4 regions of the Bacillus carboniphilus genome follow, and region 1 is predicted to be linked to each of the others. Evidence: a T-box and tRNA genes for the amino acid it is inferred to sense, from the RefSeq annotation. Region 1 holds a T-box; the other regions hold tRNA genes.
What was found. The T-box of region 1 lies ahead of LC087_RS08360 (valine--tRNA ligase). A T-box ahead of a tRNA ligase gene usually reads a tRNA of that ligase, here a tRNA-Val.

Region 1 (7,816 bases):
TATATGTTTAATAGGGGTCTGACACTGCGGACAATAGGAGGATGGCCAAATTAAAGACTGATGATGAACGGTTCGATAACCTACAACATTCACAAACGATCCAATAATTAAGCCAATCATAAAAAGAAATAGATAGATTATTTACTTTCACATCCTTTCAAAATAAGAAAAGCACAAGCGCCCGTATAGTAACGACTGATGATGAACGCGTGCTAATTTTTATCCGTTTTTACTCTATGAAAAAAGTAAGAACAGCTACTACCTGTTCTTACTATATACTATTTGTTGATTCCATTGTTAAAATTTGCGAAACTTTCATTTTGAATCACTAAATCTTTATTTTTACTTATTAATAAGAAACTTTCTTACTTCAGAAATAAAATATAATGATCCTGTAATAACGAGAGGACGATTGTTCTTTTTTGCCTGGTCAGTTGCATATTCAAGCGCTCGCTGCCAATCTTCAATTACTATATGGTGTTGCCTTTCCAAATAGGAGAACATTACATTTGCTTTTTCAGCTTTTGGGAATTGAAAACTAGTTAAAATCATTTTTTCGCAATGAGGAGATAGCATTCTGAGCATCTTTTTGATCGGTTTATTTTGTAATGCAGAAAAAATGATATATGGCTTCTTCTCAAACGATTTCATTGTGTCAATAAGAGTCTCTATAGCTTCTAAATTATGGGCACCGTCCAAAATAATCGTTGGATGATCAGAAACTTGTTCAAATCGCCCTTTCCAAAAAGCTTTTTTTCAAGCCTCTCTTTATATCTGCTTCTTGAATATTGTTAAAGTCTCCCTTTTTTAATAAATCAGCCGCTAACACAGCAAGAGCAGCATTCTTTATTTGATGTTGTCCTTTCATAGAGATCGACAAATGTTGATAAGAACAAAAAGGGGCTTGTACATCAAAGGTTTCCTGATTTGCAAGCGACTGTAACACGTTTATGTAATGTGTATAAAGAAGATAAAGTTAAAGTTGCTTGCTTTTCAATCACGTTCAAAGCCTCTTGATTCTCAACAGCTGTAACAACGGGAACTTCATTTTTAATTATTCCGGCTTTTTGCCTACAGATTTCTTCAATTGTGTCACCAAGTATATCTGTATGATCAAAACCGATATTCGTAATGATAGAAATAATGGGTTTAATCACGTTAGTGGAGTCATAAAGACCTCCGAGTCCCGTTTCGACGATGACTAAGTCAACAGGGTTAAGTTCAGCAAAAAAATAAAACATCATGGCAGTGATAATTTCAAACTCTGTTGCTTCTCCAAGTTCAGCATGTTTCATCTCATCAACAATTGGAGCAACAATATTGACCAATGTGACAAGTTCATCATCCGAAATCATTCTCCCATTTACACTGATTCGTTCATTAAAATATTCAATATAAGGCGACGTAAACGTACCTACAGAGTAATTGGCAGATTGAACAATTTCATTTAAAAAGGTTAAAGTTGATCCTTTTCCATTTGTTCCAGCAATATGAACATACTTTGATTTTTGATGCGGGTTTCCTAGCCTATCCAATATGTAGTTCATTCGATCTATTCCTGGTTTCACTCCAAATTTTAGTTTGGAATGAATCCAATCAATTGCTTCTTGAACATTTGTAACCATTTCTCACCTCAAGTAAAGGAGAAAGTGACTCATGAAACGAGTCACTCTCTGTTTAATATTAGCCTTTTAAATCTTCTATACGTTGCAATACAATATCACGTTTCTCTATATAGTCTTTTTCTTTCTCACGTTCTTCTTCAATGACTTTTTTAGGAGCCTTCTGAATAAAGCCTTGGTTTGATAATTTCTTTTGAACTCGTTCTACCTCTTTCGTTAATTTTTCAAGTTCTTTTTCTAGACGCGTTAACTCTTTCTCAACATCAATTAACCCTTCTAAAGGTAGAATTAACTCTACTCCTGATAATACAGCTGTCATTGCTTTATCAGATGTTTTAATTTGCAGATCTATTTTAAGTTGACTTGGGTTACAGAACCTTTCAATATATTGTTTATTTTTTTCTAACTGCTGTTTAATTTCTTCGGAATTCGCTTTTATTAGTATCGGAATTTTTTTGCTCATTGGTGTATCGACTTCTGCACGAATATTTCGTACCGAACGAATTAATTCAACGAGCATTTTCATTTGTTGAGAAGCTTCCTCGTTCGTTACCTTTGGATCAATTTTAGGCCAATTGGATAAGGTAATCGACGGTCCTTGGTGAGGTAAGCTTTGCCATATTTCTTCAGTAATGAATGGCATGAATGGATGAAGCAATTTCATCGTTTGTTCAAGAACAGACGCTAAAATCGAGCGAGTTATAGCTTTCGCCTTTTCATCTTTACCGTAAAGAGGGATTTTCGCCATTTCAATATACCAATCACAAAAATCATCCCATATAAAGTTGTATAGCTGACGACCAACTTCACCATACTCATATTTTTCTACTAAGTTCGTCACGTTTTCGATCGTTTCATTTAAGCGAGTTAAAATCCAGTAATCTGCAACTGACTTTTCTCCTGATAAATCAATATCCTCATATTGAAGTCCTTCCAAATTCATCAAAACAAACCGAGACGCATTCCATATTTTATTGGCAAAATTCCAAATTGATTCTACTTTTTCATGACTATAACGCAAGTCTTGTCCTGGTGAGCTTCCTGTAGATAAGAAATATCTTAGCGAATCTGCTCCGTATTTCTCAATTACCTCCATAGGGTCTACACCATTACCTAAAGATTTACTCATTTTTCGTCCTTCAGAATCTCGAACGAGACCATGAATAAGAACGTCTTTAAATGGTCGTTCCTCTGTAAATTCTAAACCTTGGAAGATCATTCTAGAAACCCAAAAGAAGATGATATCATAGCCCGTTACTAGTACATCTGTTGGATAGTAACGTTTAAAATCTTCCGCTGTTAAATCTGGCCAGCCCATCGTAGAAAACGGCCATAAGGCAGAGCTAAACCACGTATCTAATACATCTTGGTCCTGCTCCCAGTTTTCAATATCTTTTGGCGGCTCTTGATTCACATATACTTCTCCTGTTTCTTTATGATACCAAGCAGGTATTCGATGTCCCCACCAAAGTTGACGAGAAATACACCAGTCTCGAATGTTCTCCATCCAGTGCAAATATGTTTTTTCAAAACGATTGGGTACAAAATGAACTTTCTCTTCTTCTTTTTTCTGTAATTCAATCGCTTTTTCTGCTAACGGCTCCATTTTAACAAACCATTGTGTGGACAAATAAGGTTCAACAACCGCTCCACTACGTTCACTATGACCGACAGAATGAAGATGATCCTCAATTTTAAATAATACCCCTTCTTCTTGAAGATCATTAACTAACTGCTTTCTTGCCTCGAAGCGGTCTAAACCGTTATATTTACCTGCATTTTTGTTCATTGTTCCATCTTCATTCATAACAAGAACACGCTCTAATTGATGGCGATTTCCTACTTCAAAGTCATTTGGATCGTGTGCAGGGGTTATTTTTACAGCCCCAGAACCAAACTCCATATCAACATAATCATCGGCAACAATTGGAATTTCACGATCAATGATTGGTAGTTTCACTTTCTTGCCAATTAAATGTTGATAACGCTCATCATCAGGATGTACAGCAACAGCCGTATCACCTAGCATTGTTTCTGGTCTAGTTGTCGCGATTTCAATAAAACCAGATCCATCAACTAATGGATATTTCATATGATAAAATGCTCCTTGTACATCTTTATAGATAACCTCTATGTCAGACAAGGCTGTTTTTGTTTGAGGATCCCAGTTTATGATATACTCCCCGCGATAAATAAGTCCTTTATTGTATAGTTTAACGAACACTTCTTGTACTGCTTTTGATAATCCTTCATCTAAAGTAAAACGTTCACGAGAATAATCCAGCCCTAGGCCAAGCTTTGACCATTGACTACGAATGAATTCAGCATATTCTTCTTTCCACTTCCATGTTTCTTTCACAAAATTTTCTCGACCGAGGTCATATCGAGATTTCCCTTCTTTACGTAACTTTCCTTCCACTTTTGCTTGAGTAGCAATACCCGCATGGTCCATTCCAGGAAGCCATAAAACATCATAACCTTGCATTCGTTTAATTCTTGTTGTGATATCTTGCAGTGTTGTATCCCAAGCATGACCTAAATGGAGCTTACCCGTAACGTTTGGTGGGGGAATAACAACCGTATAAGGGGTCTTCGTATCATCGTTTGTAGCTTCAAAAAATTTTCCATTCACCCAAAAATCATAGCGGTTTTTTTCAATTGTATTTGGATCATATTTCTTTGGAATCGAGTTTTCCATTTTTTTACCTCCAGTTTTTCATATAAGAAAGGCGCAAGCGCCCGTTTAGCGACGCAGGTGAAAAGGTACGTCAACTAAGTACAGTCACATCCTGTGACTAACGTTGACGCTAGCACTTCCTGTGCATCGCCGCATGAGATAAAGGAAACACGAAAAGCCGCAGGCTTCGATGTTGACTTATCGTAGAGAGGAGGGCGAAGCATCACCAGTCGCTGGGCGCTGGAGCTAGACAGCAATGTTAGCATATTCTTATAAAGGACAAAGTTTATACATTCTTATCTTTTAAAAAAAGCCCTTTCATCCTCTAAAAAGGACGAAAGAGCTTCGCGGTACCACCTTTATTCATAAAATCATAACAGATCTTATGCACTTGGAACTGTAACGGTTTTTAAACCGACTTCTTCTATTAGGTTTAGAGCCGTTCGAAGAAGTGACTCAAGGGTGACGTAAAATTGACTCTACTTTAAGGAATCTTCCAGCTAATGACTCCTCTCTCTAAAAAGCGATATTCAACTTTTAGCCCTCTCATAGTCGATCACTAAATATTTATATTATCATCGTCAACAAAAAAAGAGTTATGTATACATCTTAAAAAAAAATCGTTTGCCCGTCAATTGAATTAACAAAATAAATTGACTATCAAAGTGACCGGAACACTTTTTTATTTTTCTTCATAAAATGATTCTACAAAAAGAATGAATCGGAGGAATCTACAATGAAAAAGTTCAACCGATATTCGTTGCCCCCTTGGTTAAGTCAAGTTCGTGCTGTTCTTGGACAGTTTATTATCCCCCTAACTGTTTTTCAAGCCTTTCGTACACTTTTTCTTCCTTCAACGATCGATGTCTTCCTACTAGCCATCCTTTTGGGTCTATCATTCGCTTATTATTATGAATGGCTATAAGAAAAGCGGAAGCGCATTGTATAGCCACGACAAGCATAATGTTCAACCTTAGCTTATGCTTGTCTATATATTCTCTCCCCTATTTTCCAAACCAATATATAACTCTTACAAAAACATATTATCCCTATTTAAAAGTAAAATCAACTTTACATAATGTAAAGTTTACTATACAATATAGGTATATTAGTGATATTTACCAATTTGTCCTTAAAGGAGGAGAAAAGATGAAAGTAGTAACTAGAGGTGTTTTCACAATTATTATGCTTATGCTATTTGGATGGCAATTGATTTATTTTTATAACGCCAATATAGATATTGTCCATTTTATCAAAAATGATTCTACTGATTCCTTTATGTTTGAAATTAATATGATCCCTACATTACTTTTAATACTAACTGTTGCTGGTTATTATTTTTTCATTAAAGATGCACGAAAAAATTTCTTTCGTATCAAACCAGATGAATTTGAAGAGAAGGATGAAAGAGAAAAGCAAATTACGAGTCAAGCTTGTAGAACATCCTATGTGAGTATGATGTATGCTTCACCTATCATCTGTGGGCTTTTTGTTTTTTATCCTTTTATATCAGACCTGATCCCTTACTATCCTATCCTTGTTTTTTTATTACTACCTTTAACACAAATTATTACATATCTTATTTCTTGGAGAAGATCCTACTTGAATTAATGAGTTGGTTTCTCAATAGGGAATAGAAAAGGTGATGGGAAATGGAAATAAAAAACCGCGTGAAAGAATTAAGAACCAGACATTACATGACCCAAAACGTATTAGCAGAAAAAGTTGACGTTACGAGACAAACAATTGTTGCGTTGGAAAAAGGAAGCTATGTACCTTCATTGCTTTTAGCGATGAATATTGCACGTGTATTTAACTTACCGATTGAGGATATTTTTTATTTTGAGGAGGACGAAAATTATTAGAAACCTAATCTCATATTGATTAGGTTTCTACCTTTTCTTGATTCTCTTTATCTTCTGTCTCTTTGATTTTCAAAACAACAAACTCGATGTTTTTCATCTGCCATATTTTTTTATTGATGAGTTTACAGCCAGTCATTTCATCTAATTTGCCTTGTTTGAACTCGTTTATCACTTGATATAAGTTATGAGGATACGCCATATAACACATAAAAAGTGATTTTTCCGCCTCTGTCCACTTGCATTGACTTTGATACGTATAAAATAAATTGACACACTCATCACTTATAAAAGGATACTGGTTTAAATACGAGCGATAATAATAAATAAACTCATAAATAGGAGAGGAGTAAGAAGCTTTTTCAAAATTAATTAAATAAGGACTTCCTTCATCATCTATTAGAAAATGATCGGGCGAAAGGTTGCCATGATTTAATACAACCCTTCCTTGCTCCTCTTCTTCTAACTGCTCTACCCATTTTTCCAATTTCTCTAGCGCAAATGTTGTGGAATGACGTGCTTCAATAAAATAAGTGACAGCCTGTAATTCAAAAGGAGACATATACCATCTCTTTTCAGCTTTTTCAATATACGATTCATACTGTTGTTGCTGCTGGAGCCATCTAGCTGATATTTCGTCATAATGCTGCTTAGCCACTTCTTTTTCCAGCTTATTAAAAGTAGAAGTAGCCGTGTGCATTGAACCAACTTCTTTGAAGAACTGTTCTTTTTTTTTGTTTCTCATCAATTTTTTGATTGTCTTGTATCCATGGCATTAAATAATACGAATGACCTTGCTGATCGACTACGTATAATTGTCCATCTATCGAAGGATAAATGGGAACAAACTTATGGTATCCAGCTTGTTTCAGAATCGGAATCGCTGCATTTAACGATGAACGATTTAATACTTTCTTCAAAGCATAAGTCCCTGTATTGGATTGGATTTTCCACACTTTATCAGTATATTGATTAATGTATTGAGGAACAATTTGATAAGCTCGTAGAACAAGTGGCATATCTAATGTTTGTGTATTCAATAATACCACCTTCTTTCAAAGAAGTTAAATGGACAAAGTTTTTACTCCCTCATTAAAGTAACGTTTTCTCTAAATATTTCTGTTTTCCCAGGGTTTCATTTTTCATAAGAAGACTCATTGAATGAAACCATGCGTATAGTTTTCTGATCTTATAAAAAACAGCTATTTAACAAAGTGAATACTTTGCTCGATAGCTGCTACAATACCTAAATAATCTTTTTTACACTAGATAATTAACTGTTTTGCATTGAATAAAGCGGAATATAAACAATTTGCCCCTCTGATACATCATCATCTGCCGATAATTGATTGACTCGTATTAATTGTTGCATACTTACATCATACCGTTCACAAATCGATTCTAAAGAATCCCCTTGCTGAACAATGCAAAGCTTCAACTTTGAAAAATCTTCTTCTTCACTTGTCGTGAAAAGATCCTTTAAATATAAACTGTTGTCATTTGTTCTTTCTTCCTCTTCTTCCTGACCACCTTGATTCATTGGTTGAATGCTTGTCTGATTTATCCCTTGTTCCATTTGATGATTTGGTGTTTGAGGTGAACGAGCTTTCCTCACCTCTACAGTTAATTCATCTTCCTCTTCTTCCTCATAAATG
Region 2 (7,816 bases), 1.2 Mb from region 1:
AAAAGAAGATATTAAAGAAACGCCTTTCTATCTTATTTTATATCGTCAGCTTTTGCTTTCTTGTTTTGCTCTTAAACATTGTTATAACAATCGTTTTATTTTGATTGTTAAGTTCTATTTCCCTGAAAATAAAACAATAGATTAATTGTACATAGTAGGAGCATTACTTTTTTAATAGCGATAATTTTTTGAGGTGAAATAAATATGAAGTTCCCCATACAAGAAAGAGGCATGAGTCCGTCTAGCGACACATACATTGGAATTCGGGCTAAGTACAGACACGTCCTGTGGAAACGTTGATGCTAGAACATCCTTTTCATCGACGTACTGTAGCCAACATAGATCCACCTCCACCCTAGAGGCGTGTGCTTCGAAAGCACCTTCCAAATAAGGACAGATTTTTTACTTCTTTAAAATATAAATACAAAAAACCACTAACAACAGTTAAGTTATTAGTGGTTTTTATTTTTGCCTGGCAACGTCCTACTCTCACAGGGGGAGACCCCCAACTACCATCGGCGCTAAAGAGCTTAACTTCCGTGTTCGGCATGGGAACGGGTGTGGCCTCTTTGCCCTTATTACCAGGCTATGTTTGAAAGAAAATTCATTCTTTCAAAACTAAATAACGAAGGGTGACAAGAATCGCATGTGTGTGGTTAAGTCCTCGATCGATTAGTATTCGTCAGCTCCATGTGTCACCACACGTCCACCTCGAACCTATCAACCTGATCATCTTTCAGGGATCTTACTCTATTGCTAGATGGGAAATCTCATCTTGAGGGGGGCTTCATGCTTAGATGCTTTCAGCACTTATCCCTTCCGCACATAGCTACCCAGCGATGCCTTTGGCAAGACAACTGGTACACCAGCGGTGCGTCCATCCCGGTCCTCTCGTACTAAGGACAGCTCCTCTCAAATTTCCTGCGCCCACGACGGATAGGGACCGAACTGTCTCACGACGTTCTGAACCCAGCTCGCGTACCGCTTTAATGGGCGAACAGCCCAACCCTTGGGACCGACTACAGCCCCAGGATGCGATGAGCCGACATCGAGGTGCCAAACCTCCCCGTCGATGTGGACTCTTGGGGGAGATAAGCCTGTTATCCCCGGGGTAGCTTTTATCCGTTGAGCGATGGCCCTTCCATGCGGAACCACCGGATCACTAAGCCCGACTTTCGTCCCTGCTCGACTTGTAGGTCTCGCAGTCAACTCCCTTGTGCCTTTACACTCTACGAATGATTTCCAACCATTCTGAGGGAACCTTTGGGCGCCTCCGTTACTTTTTAGGAGGCGACCGCCCCAGTCAAACTGCCCACCTGACACTGTCTCCCACCCGGATGACGGGTGCGGGTTAGAAGGTCAATACAGCCAGGGTAGTATCCCAAAGACGCCTCCACCGAAGCTAGCGCTCCGGCTTCTATGGCTCCTACCTATTCTGTACAAGCTGTACCAACATTCAATATCAGGCTACAGTAAAGCTCCACGGGGTCTTTCCGTCCTGTCGCGGGTAACCTGCATCTTCACAGGTACTATAATTTCACCGAGTCTCTCGTTGAGACAGTGCCCAGATCGTTGCGCCTTTCGTGCGGGTCGGAACTTACCCGACAAGGAATTTCGCTACCTTAGGACCGTTATAGTTACGGCCGCCGTTTACTGGGGCTTCGGTTCACACCTTCGCTTACGCTAAGCGCTCCCCTTAACCTTCCAGCACCGGGCAGGCGTCAGCCCCTATACTTCGCCTTACGGCTTCGCAGAGACCTGTGTTTTTGCTAAACAGTCGCCTGGGCCTTTTCACTGCGGCTCTCTCGGGCTTGCACCCTACCAGAGCACCCCTTCTCCCGAAGTTACGGGGTCATTTTGCCGAGTTCCTTAACGAGAGTTCTCTCGATCACCTTAGGATTCTCTCCTCGCCTACCTGTGTCGGTTTGCGGTACGGGCACCTCCCACCTCGTTAGAGGCTTTTCTTGGCAGTGTGGAATCAGGAACTTCGGTACTCTATTTCCCTCGCCATCACAAATAGCCTTCATGATGAGCGGATTTGCCTACTCATCAGCCTACCTGCTTGGACGCGGCGATCCAGTGCCGCGCTTACCCTATCCTCCTGCGTCCCCCCATCACTCAAATGGTGGGGAGGTGGTACAGGAATATCAACCTGTTGTCCATCGCCTACGCCTTTCGGCCTCGGCTTAGGTCCCGACTAACCCTGAGCGGACGAGCCTTCCTCAGGAAACCTTAGGCATTCGGTGGAGGGATTCTTACCCCTCTTTCGCTACTCATACCGGCATTCTCACTTCTAAGCGCTCCACCAGTCCTTCCGGTCTGGCTTCACCGCCCTTAGAACGCTCTCCTACCACTGTTCCATACGGAACAGTCCGCGCCTTCGGTGATACGTTTAGCCCCGGTACATTTTCGGCGCAGAGTCACTCGACCAGTGAGCTATTACGCACTCTTTAAATGGTGGCTGCTTCTAAGCCAACATCCTGGTTGTCTAAGCAACTCCACATCCTTTTCCACTTAACGTATACTTTGGGACCTTAGCTGGCGGTCTGGGCTGTTTCCTCTTGACTACGGATCTTATCACTCGCAGTCTGACTCCCAAGAATAAGTTTCTGGCATTCGGAGTTTGACTGAATTCGGTAACCCGATGAGGGCCCCTAGTCCAATCAGTGCTCTACCTCCATAACTCTCATCTTGAGGCTAGCCCTAAAGCTATTTCGGAGAGAACCAGCTATCTCCAAGTTCGATTGGAATTTCTCCGCTACCCACACCTCATCCCCGCACTTTTCAACGTGCGTGGGTTCGGGCCTCCATTCAGTGTTACCTGAACTTCACCCTGGACATGGGTAGATCACCTGGTTTCGGGTCTACGACCCTATACTCTATTCGCCCTACTTAAGACTCGCTTTCGCTACGGCTCCGCCTTATCAGCTTAACCTTGCATAGGATCGTAACTCGCCGGTTCATTCTACAAAAGGCACGCCATCACCCGTTAACGGGCTCTGACTACTTGTAAGCACACGGTTTCAGGATCTCTTTCACTCCCCGCCAGGGGTGCTTTTCACCTTTCCCTCACGGTACTGGTTCACTATCGGTCACTAGGGAGTATTTAGCCTTGGGAGATGGTCCTCCCTGCTTCCGGCAGGATTCCTCGTGTCCCGCCGTACTCAGGATCCACTCTGGAGAGAATGAGATTTTGACTACAGGATTGTTACCTTCTCTGATGGGCCTTTCCAGACCTCTTCATCTATCTCATTCCTTTGTAACTCCGTATAGAGTGTCCTACAACCCCAAGAGGAAACCTCTTGGTTTGGGCTAATTCCGTTTCGCTCGCCGCTACTCAGGAAATCGCATTTGCTTTCCTCTCCTCCGGGTACTTAGATGTTTCAGTTCCCCGGGTGTGCCTTCCATATCCTATGTATTCAGATATGGATCCTACTCCATTACGAGTAGGGGGTTTCCCCATTCGGATATCTCCGGATCAAAGCTTACTTACAGGCTCCCCCCGAAGCGTTTCGGCGTTAGTCCCGTCCTTCATCGGCTCCTAGTGCCAAGGCATCCACCGTGCGCTCTTTCTAACTTAACCGTTAGAATTTATTACATCGACTTTAAAAGTCATAAATCACAATTTTGATGTCTTGTCATTTCGTTATTTAATTTTCAAAGAACGAAGTCTTTCTGTTTGAGAGATGATCTCTCAAAACTAAACAAACCAAGAAGCGTCCTTACGTTTTTGTCTCGAAAGAGACAGTTTTCCTTAGAAAGGAGGTGATCCAGCCGCACCTTCCGATACGGCTACCTTGTTACGACTTCACCCCAATCATCTGTCCCACCTTAGGCGGCTGGCTCCCTAAAAGGGTTACCCTACCGACTTCGGGTGTTACAAACTCTCGTGGTGTGACGGGCGGTGTGTACAAGACCCGGGAACGTATTCACCGCGGCATGCTGATCCGCGATTACTAGCGATTCCGGCTTCATGTAGGCGAGTTGCAGCCTACAATCCGAACTGAGAATGGATTTTTGGGATTGGCTTCACTTTGCAGCTTCGCTGCCCTTTGTTCCATCCATTGTAGCACGTGTGTAGCCCAGGTCATAAGGGGCATGATGATTTGACGTCATCCCCACCTTCCTCCGGTTTGTCACCGGCAGTCACCTTAGAGTGCCCAACTGAATGCTGGCAACTAAGATCAAGGGTTGCGCTCGTTGCGGGACTTAACCCAACATCTCACGACACGAGCTGACGACAACCATGCACCACCTGTCACTTCGTCCCCCGAAAGGGAACCTTCTATCTCTAGAAGTAGCGAAGGATGTCAAGACCTGGTAAGGTTCTTCGCGTTGCTTCGAATTAAACCACATGCTCCACCGCTTGTGCGGGTCCCCGTCAATTCCTTTGAGTTTCAGTCTTGCGACCGTACTCCCCAGGCGGAGTGCTTAATGCGTTTGTCGCAAAGACTAAAGGGCGGAAACCCTCTAACACTTAGCACTCATCGTTTACGGCGTGGACTACCAGGGTATCTAATCCTGTTCGCTCCCCACGCTTTCGCGCCTCAGCGTCAGTTACAGACCAGAGAGTCGCCTTCGCCACTGGTGTTCCTCCACATCTCTACGCATTTCACCGCTACACGTGGAATTCCACTCTCCTCTTCTGCACTCAAGTTCCCCAGTTTCCAATGACCGCTCGCGGTTGAGCCGCGAGATTTCACATCAGACTTAAAGAACCGCCTGCGCGCGCTTTACGCCCAATAATTCCGGACAACGCTTGCCACCTACGTATTACCGCGGCTGCTGGCACGTAGTTAGCCGTGGCTTTCTGGTTAGGTACCGTCAAGGTACCGCCCTATTCGAACGATACTTGTTCTTCCCTAACAACAGAGCTTTACGATCCGAAAACCTTCTTCACTCACGCGGCGTTGCTCCGTCAGACTTTCGTCCATTGCGGAAGATTCCCTACTGCTGCCTCCCGTAGGAGTCTGGGCCGTGTCTCAGTCCCAGTGTGGCCGATCACCCTCTCAGGTCGGCTACGCATCGTCGCCTTGGTGAGCCGTTACCTCACCAACTAGCTAATGCGCCGCGGCCCATCTGTAAGCGATAGCTAAAAGCCACCTTTCAACTTTAGACTAGGTAGTCTTAAGGTTTATCCGGTATTAGCCCCGGTTTCCCGGAGTTATCCCCGTCTTACAGGCAGGTTGCCCACGTGTTACTCACCCGTTCGCCGCTAACTTGATGGAAAGCAAGCTTTCCATCAAGTCCGCTCGACTTGCATGTATTAGGCACGCCGCCAGCGTTCGTCCTGAGCCAGGATCAAACTCTCCGATAAAATGGTGTCAGATTCAATCTGATCATTTTATGAGTTTGCTAACTCATGGTTGTTTCAAAAAAATTTGACGCTTTTGGTTTGTTTAGTTTTCAAAGATCATTTTTGGTGGAGCCTAGCGGGATCGAACCGCTGACCTCCTGCGTGCAAGGCAGGCGCTCTCCCAGCTGAGCTAAGGCCCCATTATATAATTTAATCATGGTCGGGAAGACAGGATTCGAACCTGCGACCCCATGGTCCCAAACCATGTGCTCTACCAAGCTGAGCTACTTCCCGCTAATGGCGCGCCCGAGAGGAGTCGAACCCCTAACCTTTTGATCCGTAGTCAAACGCTCTATCCAATTGAGCTACGGGCGCTAAATGGTGCCGAGGGCCGGACTTGAACCGGCACGGTAGTCACCTACCGCAGGATTTTAAGTCCTGTGTGTCTGCCAATTCCACCACCCCGGCATGGGGAATGATCTTGGAGCGGAAGACGGGATTCGAACCCGCGACCCCCACCTTGGCAAGGTGGTGTTCTACCACTGAACTACTTCCGCGTATCATAATGCGGGTGAAGGGAGTCGAACCCCCACGTCACAAGGACACTAGATCCTAAGTCTAGCGCGTCTGCCAGTTCCGCCACACCCGCGAAATTCAAAATGGTGAGCCATGAAGGACTCGAACCTTCGACCCTCTGATTAAAAGTCAGATGCTCTACCAACTGAGCTAATGGCTCTAAAAAAACTCGTGGTGCCGGCAAGAGGACTTGAACCCCCAACCTACTGATTACAAGTCAGTTGCTCTACCAATTGAGCTACACCGGCGTATAAAAAGTGAACTATTATTTGATTTTTCTTTCTTAAAACGTCATCCCGACTTCTATTAGTTTATTCAAGATGTTGTTCAGTCGGTATGCTGAAGCTTACTCTATGAAGCCTATTCGGTCGTGCTCTACCAGTTGAGCTACACCGGCGTATATAGCCAGACCTTACGGTCTTTGTTTTAAATATTATCAGATAACAATTTCATTTTAAATGGTGGAGGATGACGGGATCGAACCGCCGACCCCTTGCTTGTAAGGCAAGTGCTCTCCCAGCTGAGCTAATCCTCCAATGCTTGGCAACGTCCTACTCTCACAGGGGGAGACCCCCAACTACCATCGGCGCTAAAGAGCTTAACTTCCGTGTTCGGCATGGGAACGGGTGTGACCTCTTTGCTATCGTCACCAAACATAGGGTTTACGGCTTTTGATAAACGGCACATTTTTTTGTCATCTTCTTTCGTCAACGTCGTCACGTACTGGAGTTACCTCCTCGGTTTCCTCAGTTGATTCCTCAAACTGCTTGTTTCTCAAAACCCTTTTATTTCTTATGTAGGTTTCTTTTGAATAGGCGCATTTTTTTTGTCATCTTCTTTCGTCAACGTCGTCACGTACTGGAGTATGCTCCTCGGTTTCCTCAGTTGATTTCTCAAACTATTTGCCTCTCAAAACCCTTGTCCCATTTTAGAGGGACAAAATATATTATACTTATTTTTAAGATAATATCAAGCGTTTTTTTCAAAAGAAAATTCATTCTTTCAAAACTAAATAACGAAGTGTGACAAGAATCGCATGTGTGTGGTTAAGTCCTCGATCGATTAGTATTCGTCAGCTCCATGTGTCACCACACGTCCACCTCGAACCTATCAACCTGATCATCTTTCAGGGATCTTACTCTATTGCTAGATGGGAAATCTCATCTTGAGGGGGGCTTCATGCTTAGATGCTTTCAGCACTTATCCCTTCCGCACATAGCTACCCAGCGATGCCTTTGGCAAGACAACTGGTACACCAGCGGTGCGTCCATCCCGGTCCTCTCGTACTAAGGACAGCTCCTCTCAAATTTCCTGCGCCCACGACGGATAGGGACCGAACTGTCTCACGACGTTCTGAACCCAGCTCGCGTACCGCTTTAATGGGCGAACAGCCCAACCCTTGGGACCGACTACAGCCCCAGGATGCGATGAGCCGACATCGAGGTGCCAAACCTCCCCGTCGATGTGGACTCTTGGGGGAGATAAGCCTGTTATCCCCGGGGTAGCTTTTATCCGTTGAGCGATGGCCCTTCCATGCGGAACCACCGGATCACTAAGCCCGACTTTCGTCCCTGCTCGACTTGTAGGTCTCGCAGTCGCCTCCCTTGTGCCTTTACACTCTACGAATGATTTCCAACCATTCTGAGGGAACCTTTGGGCGCCTCCGTTACTTTTTAGGAGGCGACCGCCCCAGTCAAACTGCCCACCTGACACTGTCTCCCACCCGGATGACGGGTGCGGGTTAGAAGGTCAATACAGCCAGGGTAGTATCCCAAAGACGCCTCCACCGAAGCTAGCGCTCCGGCTTCTATGGCTCCTACCTATTCTGTACAAGCTGTACCAACATTCAATATCAGGCTACAGTAAAGCTCCACGGGGTCTTTCCGTCCTGTCGCGGGTAACCTGCATCTTCACAGGTACTATAATTTCACCGAGTCTCTCGTT
Region 3 (7,816 bases), 1.4 Mb from region 1:
GATCGTAACGGAAGTGAAAGACGAAGAAAAAGATGAGAAAAACGTATATGAAATGTATTATCAGTACGAGGAACCGATTAAAAAAATGGTCCCTCATCGAACGTTAGCAATTAACCGCGGTGAGAAAGATGGTATTCTTAAAGTGGATTTGCTTCCACCTACTGACAAGATCATATCCTACTTAGAGGGACAAGTTTTAGGAAAAGAGACGATAGTTCAAAGTCATATACAGGAGGTTATAGAGGATAGTTATAAAAGATTGATTAGACCTTCTATTGAAAGGGGAAATCCGTAAAGAGCTGTCAGAGAAGGCGGAAGAACAAGCGATACATATCTTTTCAGAAAATCTACATAACTTACTTCTTCAGCCTCCCATTAAAGGAAAGACCGTTTTAGGAGTGGACCCAGCCTATCGAACAGGTTGTAAATTAGCCGTCGTTGATGAGACTGGAAAGGTTCTTCAAATAGATGTCATCTATCCTCATGCACCTGTTAAAAAAAAAAGAAGAAGCAATTGTGAAGGTTAAAGAACTGTTAATGAAATACCATGTTCCCATTGTTGCGATTGGTAATGGTACTGCGTCCAGGGAAACAGAACAATTCATTGCAGAAGTGATTCATTCATTAAAACAAGAAGTTGCTTATGTGATTGTCAACGAAGCTGGAGCTAGTGTATATTCTGCTTCAGATATTGGACGAGCTGAGTTTCCTGATTTTCAAGTGGAAGAGAGAAGTGCTGTTTCTATAGCGAGAAGGTTGCAAGACCCTCTTGCAGAACTTGTGAAAATTGATCCGAAATCTGTCGGCGTCGGACAATATCAGCATGATGTTTCGCAAAAGAAGCTGACAGAGCAATTGAGCTTCGTCATAGAAACGGTCGTAAATGGTGTAGGAGTCAATGTTAATACGGCCTCTGTTTCATTATTACAAAATGTATCAGGTTTAACTAAAGCTGTCGCTCAAAATATTGTAAAAAAACGTGATGAACTAGGGAAATTTACGAATCGAAAACAATTGAAAGACATTCCTAGACTAGGTGCCAAAACATATGAGCAAGCAATCGGCTTTTTAAGAATCATCGACGGTGATAATCCTTTAGACCGTACTTCAATTCATCCTGAAAGCTATTCATTCGCAGATCAACTCTTGGATTTACTGAATGTCAGTAAAAAGGATTTAGGTACAGATTCTTTAAAAGAAAAAGTTAAGTCATTAGATCAAGAGAAAGTAAACGAAGAGTTGGATGTAGGTTTATTTACGCTGAAGGATATTTGCCATGCTTTTATCCAGCCAGAACGTGACCCAAGAGACGATGTGGCTCAACCAATCCTAAGGAAAGATGTTTTGAAAATGGAAGATTTAAAAAGTGGTATGGAACTACAAGGTACCGTAAGAAATGTTGTTGATTTTGGGGCGTTTGTTGATATTGGCGTTAAACAAGACGGGCTTGTCCATATCTCAAAACTAAAAAAAGGATTTGTAAAACATCCTTTAGAAGTTGTTTCAGTTGGTGATATTGTTAAAGTATGGGTAGACGATGTTAATATTCAAAAAGGGAGAGTTTCTTTAACAATGATAGGGGATTAGCATTACCTCCCTCTCCTTATTGAGAGAGGGAGGTTAAGTACTCCTTTTAGAGGCAATGTCGTTTTCTATAAAAATACCAGCATTGGTTAAGAAGTTTGATTTGGTAACGATCTTTTTCTAAAAAGGCACGTTGAATCTGATTTTGAAGCCAATTTGGCATGGTTCTCCCCTCCTAGTGATATATTGTATGCACATGGGTTATGTCCTGTTGCACAAACAGTAAGTAGGTGAATAGGTTGAACGATAAAGAACTACAAATATTAGTTGAGAAGATATCATTCAAGTATTTTAACAAACCATTTTTTCACAGAGCGTCCTTCAACAAAAGGCTACGAACAACGGGAGGTCGCTATTTGCTTAAAAGTCATAATATCGAAATTAACTACAGTCATTATGAGAAGTTTGGAGAAAAAGAACTTGAAGGTATTATTAAGCACGAGTTATGTCATTACCACTTACATTTAGAAGGAAAAGGACATATGCACCGTGATCGAGATTTTAAGGAGTTACTTGCTAAAGTAGGTGCCCCAAGGTATTGCAAACCATTAGAGAACACTCAAACAGCAAAAAAGAGATATGTATATCAATGCGACAGTTGCAATCATCAATATATTAGAAAGAAACGAATGGATCCAAGTAAATATTCATGCGGTAGATGTCGAGGGAAAATAAAGCTGGTTGATGCGGTAGTTCAAAGTTAAAAGAGCACTTGGAATAGTTGAAGTTTTTCTTAGAAGCTTGCATAAAAAACTCCTTCAGTTAGCGTGCTTGAAGGAGTTAATAGGTGTATAAAAAAGGTTGACGATAGTCTGAATTTATGATAAATTATAATAGCTTTCGTTAAACAATATGCATTATTTTCCGCAGTAGCTCAGTGGTAGAGCATTCGGCTGTTAACCGAACGGTCGTAGGTTCGAATCCTACCTGCGGAGCCATAAGGAGAAGTACTCAAGTGGCTGAAGAGGCGCCCCTGCTAAGGGTGTAGGTCGCGCGAGCGGCGCGAGGGTTCAAATCCCTCCTTCTCCGCCATTATTTTTTTGCTTAAAATCGGCCCGTTGGTCAAGCGGTTAAGACACCGCCCTTTCACGGCGGTAACACGGGTTCGAATCCCGTACGGGTCACCATTTGGAGGATTAGCTCAGCTGGGAGAGCACTTGCCTTACAAGCAAGGGGTCGGCGGTTCGATCCCGTCATCCTCCACCATTCCTTTACTATTATCGCGGGGTGGAGCAACGAGCAAAAGCATCGTCGAAACTACAGCGAGTTGTACCGATCGAGTAACATCTTGAGTAACCAACCTGAGATCGGGACAGTCCATGCTAACTAAGAGCATAGAAATTCAATGTAGTTTAATATTATCGCGGGGTGGAGCAACGAGCAAAAGCATCGTCGAACCCACAGCGAGTTGTACCGATCGAGCAACATCTTGAGTAACCAACCTGAGATCGGGACAGTCCATGCTAACTAAGAGCATAGAACAACAATATACTTTATTATTATCGCGGGGTGGAGCAACGAGCAACAGCATCGTCGAATTCACAGCGAGTTGTACCGATCGAGCAACACCTTGAGTAAACAACCTGAGATCGGGACAGTCCATGCTAACTAAGAGCATAGAACAACAATATACTTTATTATTATCGCGGGGTGGAGCAACGAGCAACAGCATCGTCGAATTCACAGCGAGTTGTACCGATCGAGTAGCATCAAAGAGTAACAAACCTGAGATCGGGACAGTCAATTGCTAACTAAGAGCATAGAACAACAATATACTTTAATATTATCGCGGGGTGGAGCAGTCTGGTAGCTCGTCGGGCTCATAACCCGAAGGTCATAGGTTCAAATCCTATCCCCGCAACCAAAAAGGTCCCGTGGTGTAGCGGTTAACATGCCTGCCTGTCACGCAGGAGATCGCGGGTTCGATTCCCGTCGGGACCGCCATTTTTAATCTTGACTTCTACCGTTATTTAATATATTATATTTAATCTAGTGAATTTTTGTGACTAGTTGGAAGTTATGTCGATGATTTTTCTTGAAGCAACTCAATGGAGAAAATGCATAAAAAAATATTGTGCGAACTACATTCTTGATGTTTACTTACTATAATTAGTATTTATTTTATAGGTATGTCAATGATTTTTCTTGAAGTAACTCAATGAAGAAAATGCATAAAAAATCATTGTGCGAAGCTAACCTTCAATATAAATTACTATTATGAATTGCGGACATATAGTGGATATCATAATTATTCAGTTTATGTCGATGATTTATATGTTCTTGAAGAGTTTCAAGAAGCTTAGTCTTTCGAACACAAAAATCATCGTGCGAAGTGAATTCATGAAGTATACTCGGAGAAGCTAATTCATGAAGTAACATCAATGGGCTATAGCCAAGCGGTAAGGCAACGGATTTTGATTCCGTGATGCGCTGGTTCGAATCCAGCTAGCCCAGCCATTATTAAGAGCCATTAGCTCAGTTGGTAGAGCATCTGACTTTTAATCAGAGGGTCGAAGGTTCGAGTCCTTCATGGCTCACCATTTTGAATTTCGCGGGTGTGGCGGAACTGGCAGACGCGCTAGACTTAGGATCTAGTGTCCTTGTGACGTGGGGGTTCGACTCCCTTCACCCGCATTCATTTTTATTTACGCGGTAGTGGCGGAATGGCAGACGCGCTAGGTTGAGGGCCTAGTGGGGGTTAACCCCGTGGAGGTTCGACTCCTCTCTACCGCATTATCATCATTTGAAAATAGTTTTTAAAAAAGTGTTGACTATACGATAGATTACATGATAAGATATTTCTTGTCGCTAAAACAAAACAAATTAAAGAAAGCGCCCGTAGCTCAATTGGATAGAGCGTTTGACTACGGATCAAAAGGTTAGGGGTTCGACTCCTCTCGGGCGCGCCATTTGCGGGAAGTAGCTCAGCTTGGTAGAGCACATGGTTTGGGACCATGGGGTCGCAGGTTCGAATCCTGTCTTCCCGACCAGCTGCTTCAATTATTTGCGGGTGTAGTTTAGTGGTAAAACCTCAGCCTTCCAAGCTGATGTCGTGGGTTCGATTCCCATCACCCGCTCCAAATTATGATCTTTGAAAACTAAACAAACCAAAAGCGTCAATTTTTTTGAAACAACAATGAGTTAGCAAACTCATAAAATGATCAGATTGAATCTGACACCATTTTATCGGAGAGTTTGATCCTGGCTCAGGACGAACGCTGGCGGCGTGCCTAATACATGCAAGTCGAGCGGACTTGATGGAAAGCTTGCTTTCCATCAAGTTAGCGGCGAACGGGTGAGTAACACGTGGGCAACCTGCCTGTAAGACGGGGATAACTCCGGGAAACCGGGGCTAATACCGGATAAACCTTAAGACTACCTAGTCTAAAGTTGAAAGGTGGCTTTTAGCTATCGCTTACAGATGGGCCCGCGGCGCATTAGCTAGTTGGTGAGGTAACGGCTCACCAAGGCGACGATGCGTAGCCGACCTGAGAGGGTGATCGGCCACACTGGGACTGAGACACGGCCCAGACTCCTACGGGAGGCAGCAGTAGGGAATCTTCCGCAATGGACGAAAGTCTGACGGAGCAACGCCGCGTGAGTGAAGAAGGTTTTCGGATCGTAAAGCTCTGTTGTTAGGGAAGAACAAGTATCGTTCGAATAGGGCGGTACCTTGACGGTACCTAACCAGAAAGCCACGGCTAACTACGTGCCAGCAGCCGCGGTAATACGTAGGTGGCAAGCGTTGTCCGGAATTATTGGGCGTAAAGCGCGCGCAGGCGGTTCTTTAAGTCTGATGTGAAATCTCGCGGCTCAACCGCGAGCGGTCATTGGAAACTGGGGAACTTGAGTGCAGAAGAGGAGAGTGGAATTCCACGTGTAGCGGTGAAATGCGTAGAGATGTGGAGGAACACCAGTGGCGAAGGCGACTCTCTGGTCTGTAACTGACGCTGAGGCGCGAAAGCGTGGGGAGCGAACAGGATTAGATACCCTGGTAGTCCACGCCGTAAACGATGAGTGCTAAGTGTTAGAGGGTTTCCGCCCTTTAGTCTTTCGCGACAAACGCATTAAGCACTCCGCCTGGGGAGTACGGTCGCAAGACTGAAACTCAAAGGAATTGACGGGGACCCGCACAAGCGGTGGAGCATGTGGTTTAATTCGAAGCAACGCGAAGAACCTTACCAGGTCTTGACATCCTTCGCTACTTCTAGAGATAGAAGGTTCCCCTTCGGGGGACGAAGTGACAGGTGGTGCATGGTTGTCGTCAGCTCGTGTCGTGAGATGTTGGGTTAAGTCCCGCAACGAGCGCAACCCTTGATCTTAGTTGCCAGCATTCAGTTGGGCACTCTAAGGTGACTGCCGGTGACAAACCGGAGGAAGGTGGGGATGACGTCAAATCATCATGCCCCTTATGACCTGGGCTACACACGTGCTACAATGGATGGAACAAAGGGCAGCGAAGCTGCAAAGTGAAGCCAATCCCAAAAATCCATTCTCAGTTCGGATTGTAGGCTGCAACTCGCCTACATGAAGCCGGAATCGCTAGTAATCGCGGATCAGCATGCCGCGGTGAATACGTTCCCGGGTCTTGTACACACCGCCCGTCACACCACGAGAGTTTGTAACACCCGAAGTCGGTAGGGTAACCCTTTTAGGGAGCCAGCCGCCTAAGGTGGGACAGATGATTGGGGTGAAGTCGTAACAAGGTAGCCGTATCGGAAGGTGCGGCTGGATCACCTCCTTTCTAAGGAAAAATGTCTCTTTCGAGACATAAACGTAAGGACGCTTCTTGGTTTGTTTAGTTTTGAGAGATCATCTCTCAAACAGAAAGACTTCGTTCTTTGAAAACTAAATAACGAAATGACAAGACATCAAAATTGTGATTTATGACTTTTAAAGTCGATGTAATAAATTCTAACGGTTAAGTTAGAAAGAGCGCACGGTGGATGCCTTGGCACTAGGAGCCGATGAAGGACGGGACTAACGCCGAAACGCTTCGGGAGCCTGTAAGTAAGCTTTGATCCGGAGATATCCGAATGGGGAAACCCCTACTCGTAATGGAGTAGGATCCATATCTGAATACATAGGATATGGAAGGCACACCCGGGGAACTGAAACATCTAAGTACCCGGAGGAGAGGAAAGCAAACGCGATTTCCTGAGTAGCGGCGAGCGAAACGGAATTAGCCCAAACCAAGAGGTTTCCTCTTGGGGTTGTAGGACACTCTATACGGAGTTACAAAGGAATGAGATAGATGAAGAGGTCTGGAAAGGCCCATCAGAGAAGGTAACAATCCTGTAGTCAAAATCTCATTCTCTCCAGAGTGGATCCTGAGTACGGCGGGACACGAGGAATCCTGCCGGAAGCAGGGAGGACCATCTCCCAAGGCTAAATACTCCCTAGTGACCGATAGTGAACCAGTACCGTGAGGGAAAGGTGAAAAGCACCCTGGCGGGGAGTGAAAGAGATCCTGAAACCGTGTGCTTACAAGTAGTCAGAGCCCGTTAACGGGTGATGGCGTGCCTTTTGTAGAATGAACCGGCGAGTTACGATCCTATGCAAGGTTAAGCTGATAAGGCGGAGCCGTAGCGAAAGCGAGTCTTAAGTAGGGCGAATAGAGTATAGGGTCGTAGACCCGAAACCAGGTGATCTACCCATGTCCAGGGTGAAGTTCAGGTAACACTGAATGGAGGCCCGAACCCACGCACGTTGAAAAGTGCGGGGATGAGGTGTGGGTAGCGGAGAAATTCCAATCGAACTTGGAGATAGCTGGTTCTCTCCGAAATAGCTTTAGGGCTAGCCTCAAGATGAGAGTTATGGAGGTAGAGCACTGATTGGACTAGGGGCCCTCATCGGGTTACCGAATTCAGTCAAACTCCGAATGCCAGAAACTTATTCTTGGGAGTCAGACTGCGAGTGATAAGATCCGTAGTCAAGAGGGAAACAGCCCAGACCGCCAGCTAAGGTCCCAAAGTATACGTTAAGTGGAAAAGGATGTGGAGTTGCTTAGACAACCAGGATGTTGGCTTAGAAGCAGCCACCATTTAAAGAGTGCGTAATACTCACTGGTCGAGTGACTCTGCGCCGAAAATGTACCGGGGCTAAACGTATCACCGAAGGCGCGGACTGTTCCGTATGGAACAGTGGTAGGAGAGCGTTCTAAGGGCGGTGAAGCCAGACCGGAAGGACTGGTGGAGCGCTTAGAAGTGAGAATGCCGGTATGAGTAGCGAA
Region 4 (7,816 bases), 1.2 Mb from region 1:
CTTCTTTATCATACACTTTTACTTCGCTTACTTGTTCAAAGCTTCGTGAATTATTGATAGTTGCTAAATTGACGATGGCCTTCACTCGACCAATGCTGTCTATCAACGTTTTTGCTCCGGTGATTTCTACTTCATTTGGTTCGATTGTTAAATCAGTTGCAGAATATCCTTGACCAAGCTCTTTTTCGTTAAACGTTTCCGCACTAACAGTAAAGCTTTTTTCTACCTTCTCATCAATGAAAACGTCCACATATTCGGGCTCAATTTTCACTTGTAGCTTATCAGAAATACCTTCATGTTGAATTTTCACCCTATGAGTTTCTAGAGCTGGTAGTTCTTGAATGTCAACAAATAGCTTGAAATCCTTCTTCTGTTTAGCTGGAGTTAAAATGTTTTTAGGACCACTTAACGTGACCTCTACTGTTTGAGGTATTCCATCATACACTGTATTCTCTTGATCGTAGCGTACTTCAATCTCGACATCTGAGATCGTTACCGTATCTTCAGAAGACGACCCAAAAAAAGAACTCCCATTTTCACCAGTTTCCGATTCAATCGTTATCGACATATAGAGCATCAAGGAAAGTAACAGGGCAACAATACGTAAAAACCAAAGATTATTTATGAATTTATCCATCTTTTTTTACCCTCCATTGAAAGCGAAACGATTGATCATCCTTCATGGATTGATTGTATTTGACCATTAGCATTTCTTTTAGTATGTCTATCGTAATATCTCGGTGAAGGTCGCCATTTTTTGCTACTGATATGCTTCCCGTTTCCTCTGATACAATAATGGTTAAACTATCGGTTACTTCACTAATACCAATGGCAGCCCGATGCCTTGTCCCTAATTCTTTCGAAATAAAAGGACTTTCTGATAAAGGTAAGTAGCAGGCTGCTGCTGCGACCTTATAATCTTGCAAAATAACCGCGCCATCATGCAAAGGAGTATTGGGAATAAAAATATTTATTAGTAACTCAGAGGTAATATTTGCATCGATATTAATTCCTGTTTCAATATAATCATTTAACCCTGTCTTGTCTTCTAAAGAAATTAATGCACCAATTCGACGTTTTGCCATATACTCAACTGCTTTAGCAATTGATTCGACCATATGTACATAATTGTCTTCCTCAGGTGAGTTGTCCTAGATACGAAAAGCCTTCCTCTTCCTAACTGTTCCAGTGCTCTTCTTAACTCAGGTTGAAAAATAATAATAACCGCTAAAAATCCCCAAGTTAATGCCTCATCCATTAACCATTTTAAGGTGTCTAATCCTATCCAATAGCTGAGCATCCTTACGAGAACAATGACAATAATTCCTTTCAACAGCTGCACTGCTTTTGTTCCACGTATAACCATGATCAGTCTATATATAACAAACCAAACTAGGAGTATATCTACGATATCACTGAGGTAAGCTAGAAAAGGATATGCCTCTATTGCACTTGCCATTTTCCATCCTCCATTAGTTCATATTCCTTTAAGTATGTGTTCAAAAAGTAGGGATAAAAGGGCGCTGAATAGAAAAGCTGAAACCCTTTGTAAGTCCATCATCTAAGTACAGCCATGTCGCATGATGCTAGGCCATCCAGACCATCGCAGGACTTTTTGAACAACCTCTTTAATTAAAATCTCCACAATTATATCATATGTTTATTACATCGATAAAATTATAAAAGGGTTACAATAATTAATTCGAGGTTACTTGGAAACTTCGGATCCCTCTTTTATGAGTTTAAATACGAATATTACTATAAATTAAATCTATTTCATTACAGAAAACAAGAACAGAAAGAGATTTCTATGTTTGAGTTATGAAATTAATTCACTAGAGAGAAAAACCGCTAAGGATCCCCCTTAGCGGTTAAATAACTGTTCAACTGTTGATTTGATATGAAACCAAATCCATGAAAAAACTTGATTTATTTCATCAATTTCACCTGTTACTTGTCCTGCAGACGCCATATACTGTTCTCCGTTAATAACGGTTACATCTCCCTCTACCTTACCATCTATTTGAATATTGCCATTTTTGACGGTAATATCACCCTCTATTACTTCTCCTTCAGGCACAATTACTAACTCATCCTCAACTTTTAGGTTAGGGTAATGGGATACTTGAAACTGCTGGTCATCTTGATAGGATGAGAGCACACTTCCTGTCATCAATAACATAAACAAGGATGCGGCAATCAAAAAAGGGTGATTCTTCATCCATCGCTGCATTCCAATAGTTTTTTTTTCGTCAGGTAATCTTTGCATAACCTTATTTGTAAAATCATCAGGTGCTTTTACATGCGACGTACTTTTTACTAGTGCAATGGATTTATCAAGTTCGTGTAAATACTTTAAGCACTCTTCACATTTGTATAGATGCTCTTTTAGCGTTAATTCTTGTTCGACTGTTAAGTCTCCATCTAAATATTCGTGAATTTGTTCAACGACCTGCTTTGAACATTTCATCATTATCACCTCATTACAAATACCTTAACTGTTTTCGTAGTGCTTCTCGCCCTCTATGAATCCGGGTTTTAACGGTTCCAATAGGAATGTCTAGAATTTCACTTATTTCTTGAAGCGACAGCTCTTCAATATACTTTAAAACAATGACTACCCGATATTTTTCTGGAAGTTTCAATATTTCCTTCTGAATCGTATCTTGAAGTTCCATGGATTCCACTTCTTCTTCTGGAAGAGAAATATTAGCCGCAACTTGGGAGTACATTGTTAGCCCATCTGTCCCTGCCACTTCTGCATCTAAATAATAATCTGGCTTCTTCTTACGAATTCGATCAATAGATAGATTTGTAGCAATTCGATACAACCATGTAGAAAACTTCCGTTTCGTATCATAACTGTGAATATTGACGTAGGCACGAATGAAAGCCTCTTGAGCAATATCTTCTGCTTCATGTGAATTCCCTAACATTCTATAGCTAAGCTGGTATACTTTGTCTTTGTATAAATCTACGATCTCAGCAAAAGCATCTTGGTCGCCTTTTTTCACTTGTTTAATTCTTTTCTTTATTAACAATTCCATTTTTCGTTACCTCCGCAGTAGCGGCTACCTACTATACGTTTTATGTTTGCATTTGGTTTCATTTTTTCGCATCTTCTATTCTATCAGAATTTTTCATTGGTGTGGATAAAAGTGTAACTTGAACCCACTGCTTTAGAAAAATAAAAAGCAAAGGAAGAAAATAAGCTCATTTTCTTCCTTTGCTTTCTTTTACAATAATTTTTCGCCGAATAAAGAACCCATCAAAGCTACAGCAACACCAGCTGTTTTATTTTTCTCATCTAAGATTGGATTAACTTCCACAAACTCTGCAGAAGTAACCATCTTAGATTCCTCTAGCATCTCCATTGCTAAATGGCTTTCCCTATAACTAATTCCTCCATTCACAGGTGTACCTACTCCTGGAGCATGAAGAGGATCTAGTCCATCAAGATCTAGTGATAAGTGAACTCCATCTGTTCGATCCTTTAAATAGTCAATAGTTTCTTCGATCACTTTCGTCATTCCAATTCGATCAATTTCATGCATAGTATAAACCTTTATACCTTTTTCCTTAATTAATTCTTTTTCTCCATCGTCCAATGAACGAGCACCGATGATCACGATATTCTCTGGTTTTATTTTTGGAGTAAAACCACCAATATCGGTTAAAGACTCCTCTCCAATGCCTAAACTTACAGCTAAAGGCATCCCATGAATGTTTCCTGTTGGCGTTGTATCAGCCGTGTTTAAATCGCCATGAGCATCATACCAAATGACACCTAAATTTTCATAATGCTTAGCTACACCTGCCAATGTACCAATGGCAATACTATGGTCTCCTCCTAAAACAAGTGGAAACCTTTCATTGCTGATGACTTGATCTACTTGGTTAGCAAGCTTTTCACTTGCTTGACAAACAGCATCTAAATTACGAAGCCCTCTCTTCAAAGAACTTGTTTCTCTCTCAGAGTTATCTATTTCTATATCTCCTAAATCTTCCATGTCATAATCTAAATTTTTTAGGCGCTCTACGACACCAGCATACCGGATCGCACTCGGCCCCATGTCAACGCCTCTTCTCATTTGACCAAGGTCCATTGGTACTCCAATTAGTGAGATTTTTTTATTATTCATGATGTACCTCCTTTTTGACTCTATATCTATTCTATACATTTATCCGCCAGTGACTCAACTGTACACTAGGTTGAATAAATATACATACTCGATAAATGAAAACTTTAGAAAAATATTCAAATTAAGAAGGCATTTTGTTATCAACATGGCAAAAGACAATCAATAATTGAAATAAAGGTTTGTTTCCAACTACGTTTTAGGATAGATAGAGTAGAGATTAAGAAGAAATTAATGCTATAATTGTAATGATGTAGGTAAAACCAGGGATGCTAACATGCTATTTAAATTAAAAGCTCACACTGTTAACAGTATATTTAGGAAGGGATAGATGAAATGAAGGCATTATTCTTTTTGTATGATGGCTATGTAGACTGGGAGATTAGCTTGCTGTCATATATTTTCAGTGAAACGAACATGGAAATACAGACAACTGCTCTTAATACAGAAATAACACATTATGGTAACTTCAGAATAAAAGTAGATCTATCTATTGAAGAATGTAACATTAGTAATTATGATATTTTAATCATACCCGGTGGTGACCCTGAACAGTTAATAAATGAAAGGAAGTTAATAAAGCTTATACAAGAATTTGATCAACGTAATAAATGGATTGCTACAATTTGTGGAGCAGCTACCTTTTTGGGTATGAGTTCAGTCTTAAGAAATCGATATTACTCAACCTCTTTAGAGATATCCGAATTCCCTCTTACTTCGATCCATTATATAAAAGCAAAGCAGACGTTACAGTAAGCGAGAACCTTATAACAGCAGAGGGAAATGCCTATGTTGAATTTGCTGTTGCAGTTGCACTTTGATTTCACTTCATGATTAACCCTCTTTGATTATACTTCGTGAACCGACACCGCAAGATGATTTTTTGATTGTATTGGCTTCAATGCATTTCTCCTAGAAAAATCATCGACATTACCTAAATAATTTGACTACCTAATATATCATCACTACTCGCTAATCAAAATTTATCTTTACTACTTACACAGTATGGTGATACTTATTCAATTACTTTTGAAAACTATCTCATTTTATTATAAACAAAAAAAAGCTAGTCTGAACGACAAACTAACATCGGCTTTCTGTATGAAAATGGCTGGGCTAGCTGGATTCGAACCAGCGCATCACGGAATCAAAATCCGTTGCCTTACCGCTTGGCTATAGCCCATTGATTTAACCTCACGAATATTCTTCTTCGATTAAGCTTCGTGAATATACATCGCAAGATGATTTTTTGTGATTATACTTCATTGAATTACTTCAAGAAAAATCATCGACATAACTATATAACAAATCAATAGCTCATATAAAAATAATACTACTTAAATAACTTTCGCACAATGATTTTTTATGTATTATCTTCATTGAGTGACTTCAAAGAAAAATCATTGACATAACTAAATAATTACGCTAATCATTGTATCTTCGCTAATCAAAATTTATCTTTACTACTTAACATCGCAAGATGATTTTTTGGGATTATACTTCATTGAATTACTTCAAGAAAAAATCATTGACACAACCTATGTAATCAGATATCTCATAATACCTTTACTACTTAACATTTAGACATTATCTTTACAATTATCATGTCCAATTTTAATTAAAAAACCAAAAAAACTTTTTAAAATGGTGGAGGGGGACGGATTCGAACCGCCGAACCCTGAGGGAGCGGATTTACAGTCCGCCGCGTTTAGCCACTTCGCTACCCCTCCATTTTAATTTTAAGAGTGCCGGCAAGAGGACTTGAACCCCCAACCTACTGATTACAAGTCAGTTGCTCTACCAGTTGAGCTACACCGGCGTATATTACCAGACCTTGCGGTCTTACTCTATCAATCGGAATACCATTTATAAACCTTGGTTTAAATGGTGGAGGATGACGGGATCGAACCGCCGACCCCTTGCTTGTAAGGCAAGTGCTCTCCCAGCTGAGCTAATCCTCCAATTTAAAGTGGTGACCCGTACGGGATTCGAACCCGTGTTACCGCCGTGAAAGGGCGGTGTCTTAACCGCTTGACCAACGGGCCAAATTTTCTCGTTTTTAAGCTTCCAACCGGGCTCGAACCGGTGACCTCTTCCTTACCATGGAAGTGCTCTACCAACTGAGCTATGGAAGCGTGGCTCCGCAGGTAGGATTCGAACCTACGACCGTTCGGTTAACAGCCGAATGCTCTACCACTGAGCTACTGCGGAACATTATTAGCCTGGCAACGTCCTACTCTCACAGGGGGAGACCCCCAACTACCATCGGCGCTAAAGAGCTTAACTTCCGTGTTCGGCATGGGAACGGGTGTGGCCTCTTTGCCCTTATTACCAGGCTATGTTTGAAAGAAAATTCATTCTTTCAAAACTAAATAACGAAGGGTGACAAGAATCGCATGTGTGTGGTTAAGTCCTCGATCGATTAGTATTCGTCAGCTCCATGTGTCACCACACGTCCACCTCGAACCTATCAACCTGATCATCTTTCAGGGATCTTACTCTATTGCTAGATGGGAAATCTCATCTTGAGGGGGGCTTCATGCTTAGATGCTTTCAGCACTTATCCCTTCCGCACATAGCTACCCAGCGATGCCTTTGGCAAGACAACTGGTACACCAGCGGTGCGTCCATCCCGGTCCTCTCGTACTAAGGACAGCTCCTCTCAAATTTCCTGCGCCCACGACGGATAGGGACCGAACTGTCTCACGACGTTCTGAACCCAGCTCGCGTACCGCTTTAATGGGCGAACAGCCCAACCCTTGGGACCGACTACAGCCCCAGGATGCGATGAGCCGACATCGAGGTGCCAAACCTCCCCGTCGATGTGGACTCTTGGGGGAGATAAGCCTGTTATCCCCGGGGTAGCTTTTATCCGTTGAGCGATGGCCCTTCCATGCGGAACCACCGGATCACTAAGCCCGACTTTCGTCCCTGCTCGACTTGTAGGTCTCGCAGTCGCTCCCTTGTGCCTTTACACTCTACGAATGATTTCCAACCATTCTGAGGGAACCTTTGGGCGCCTCCGTTACTTTTTAGGAGGCGACCGCCCCAGTCAAACTGCCCACCTGACACTGTCTCCCACCCGGATGACGGGTGCGGGTTAGAAGGTCAATACAGCCAGGGTAGTATCCCAAAGACGCCTCCACCGAAGCTAGCGCTCCGGCTTCCAAGGCTCCTACCTATTCTGTACAAGCTGTACCAACATTCAATATCAGGCTACAGTAAAGGCTCCACGGGGTCTTTCCGTCCTGTCGCGGGTAACCTGCATCTTCACAGGTACTATAATTTCACCGAGTCTCTCGTTGAGACAGTGCCCAGATCGTTGCGCCTTTCGTGCGGGTCGGAACTTACCCGACAAGGAATTTCGCTACCTTAGGACCGTTATAGTTACGGCCGCCGTTTACTGGGGCTTCGGTTCACACCTTCGCTTACGCTAAGCGCTCCCCTTAACCTTCCAGCACCGGGCAGGCGTCAGCCCCTATACTTCGCCTTACGGCTTCGCAGAGACCTGTGTTTTTGCTAAACAGTCGCCTGGGCCTTTTCACTGCGGCTCTCTCGGGCTTGCACCCTACCAGAGCACCCCTTCTCCCGAAGTTACGGGGTCATTTTGCCGAGTTCCTTAACGAGAGTTCTCTCGATCACCTTAGGATTCTCTCCTCGCCTACCTGTGTCGGTTT

Region 2: it has a tRNA-Val gene. The T-box ahead of LC087_RS08360 (valine--tRNA ligase) is inferred to sense a tRNA for this amino acid. The anticodon was not compared.
Region 3: it has a tRNA-Val gene. The T-box ahead of LC087_RS08360 (valine--tRNA ligase) is inferred to sense a tRNA for this amino acid. The anticodon was not compared.
Region 4: it has a tRNA-Val gene. The T-box ahead of LC087_RS08360 (valine--tRNA ligase) is inferred to sense a tRNA for this amino acid. The anticodon was not compared.

The regions. Positions count from the first base shown of each region.
Region 1 covers NZ_CP129013.1:1,624,315-1,632,130, forward strand. The annotation lists gene LC087_RS08345 (prepilin peptidase) at 1-120, opposite strand, end outside; gene LC087_RS08350 (glutamate ligase domain-containing protein) at 343-699, opposite strand; gene LC087_RS08355 (bifunctional folylpolyglutamate synthase/dihydrofolate synthase) at 912-1,625, opposite strand; gene LC087_RS08360 (valine--tRNA ligase) at 1,684-4,320, opposite strand; T-box leader at 4,627-4,858, opposite strand; gene LC087_RS08365 (hypothetical protein) at 5,036-5,224, shown strand; gene LC087_RS08370 (hypothetical protein) at 5,449-5,910, shown strand; gene LC087_RS08375 (helix-turn-helix transcriptional regulator) at 5,952-6,164, shown strand; gene LC087_RS08380 (phosphotransferase) at 6,184-6,861, opposite strand; gene LC087_RS08385 (protein kinase family protein) at 6,836-7,201, opposite strand; gene spoVID (stage VI sporulation protein D) at 7,435-7,816, opposite strand, start outside.
Region 2 covers NZ_CP129013.1:2,785,439-2,793,254, reverse strand. The annotation lists rRNA gene rrf (5S ribosomal RNA) at 471-586, opposite strand; rRNA gene LC087_RS14270 (23S ribosomal RNA) at 653-3,583, opposite strand; rRNA gene LC087_RS14265 (16S ribosomal RNA) at 3,759-5,317, opposite strand; tRNA gene LC087_RS14260 (tRNA-Ala) at 5,421-5,496, opposite strand; tRNA gene LC087_RS14255 (tRNA-Pro) at 5,514-5,590, opposite strand; tRNA gene LC087_RS14250 (tRNA-Arg) at 5,595-5,671, opposite strand; tRNA gene LC087_RS14245 (tRNA-Leu) at 5,676-5,764, opposite strand; tRNA gene LC087_RS14240 (tRNA-Gly) at 5,779-5,853, opposite strand; tRNA gene LC087_RS14235 (tRNA-Leu) at 5,863-5,945, opposite strand; tRNA gene LC087_RS14230 (tRNA-Lys) at 5,957-6,032, opposite strand; tRNA gene LC087_RS14225 (tRNA-Thr) at 6,045-6,120, opposite strand; tRNA gene LC087_RS14220 (tRNA-Val) at 6,332-6,407, opposite strand; rRNA gene rrf (5S ribosomal RNA) at 6,411-6,526, opposite strand; rRNA gene LC087_RS14210 (23S ribosomal RNA) at 6,915-7,816, opposite strand, start outside.
Region 3 covers NZ_CP129013.1:3,004,046-3,011,861, forward strand. The annotation lists partial or broken gene LC087_RS15505 (Tex family protein) at 1-1,587, shown strand, start outside; gene cmpA (cortex morphogenetic protein CmpA) at 1,634-1,747, opposite strand; gene LC087_RS15515 (SprT family protein) at 1,824-2,288, shown strand; tRNA gene LC087_RS15520 (tRNA-Asn) at 2,448-2,522, shown strand; tRNA gene LC087_RS15525 (tRNA-Ser) at 2,526-2,616, shown strand; tRNA gene LC087_RS15530 (tRNA-Glu) at 2,637-2,711, shown strand; tRNA gene LC087_RS15535 (tRNA-Val) at 2,715-2,790, shown strand; tRNA gene LC087_RS15540 (tRNA-Met) at 3,372-3,448, shown strand; tRNA gene LC087_RS15545 (tRNA-Asp) at 3,453-3,528, shown strand; tRNA gene LC087_RS15550 (tRNA-Gln) at 3,967-4,041, shown strand; tRNA gene LC087_RS15555 (tRNA-Lys) at 4,049-4,124, shown strand; tRNA gene LC087_RS15560 (tRNA-Leu) at 4,136-4,218, shown strand; tRNA gene LC087_RS15565 (tRNA-Leu) at 4,234-4,317, shown strand; tRNA gene LC087_RS15570 (tRNA-Arg) at 4,417-4,493, shown strand; tRNA gene LC087_RS15575 (tRNA-Pro) at 4,498-4,574, shown strand; tRNA gene LC087_RS15580 (tRNA-Gly) at 4,591-4,664, shown strand; rRNA gene LC087_RS15585 (16S ribosomal RNA) at 4,768-6,328, shown strand; rRNA gene LC087_RS15590 (23S ribosomal RNA) at 6,504-7,816, shown strand, end outside.
Region 4 covers NZ_CP129013.1:2,865,446-2,873,261, reverse strand. The annotation lists gene LC087_RS14775 (CdaR family protein) at 1-637, opposite strand, end outside; partial or broken gene cdaA (diadenylate cyclase CdaA) at 630-1,459, opposite strand; gene LC087_RS14765 (anti-sigma factor family protein) at 1,865-2,470, opposite strand; gene sigW (RNA polymerase sigma factor SigW) at 2,484-3,047, opposite strand; gene rocF (arginase) at 3,237-4,142, opposite strand; gene LC087_RS14750 (DJ-1/PfpI family protein) at 4,476-4,895, shown strand; tRNA gene LC087_RS14745 (tRNA-Gln) at 5,248-5,322, opposite strand; tRNA gene LC087_RS14740 (tRNA-Tyr) at 5,785-5,869, opposite strand; tRNA gene LC087_RS14735 (tRNA-Thr) at 5,886-5,958, opposite strand; tRNA gene LC087_RS14730 (tRNA-Val) at 6,025-6,100, opposite strand; tRNA gene LC087_RS14725 (tRNA-Glu) at 6,110-6,184, opposite strand; tRNA gene LC087_RS14720 (tRNA-Thr) at 6,202-6,274, opposite strand; tRNA gene LC087_RS14715 (tRNA-Asn) at 6,276-6,350, opposite strand; rRNA gene rrf (5S ribosomal RNA) at 6,360-6,475, opposite strand; rRNA gene LC087_RS14705 (23S ribosomal RNA) at 6,542-7,816, opposite strand, start outside.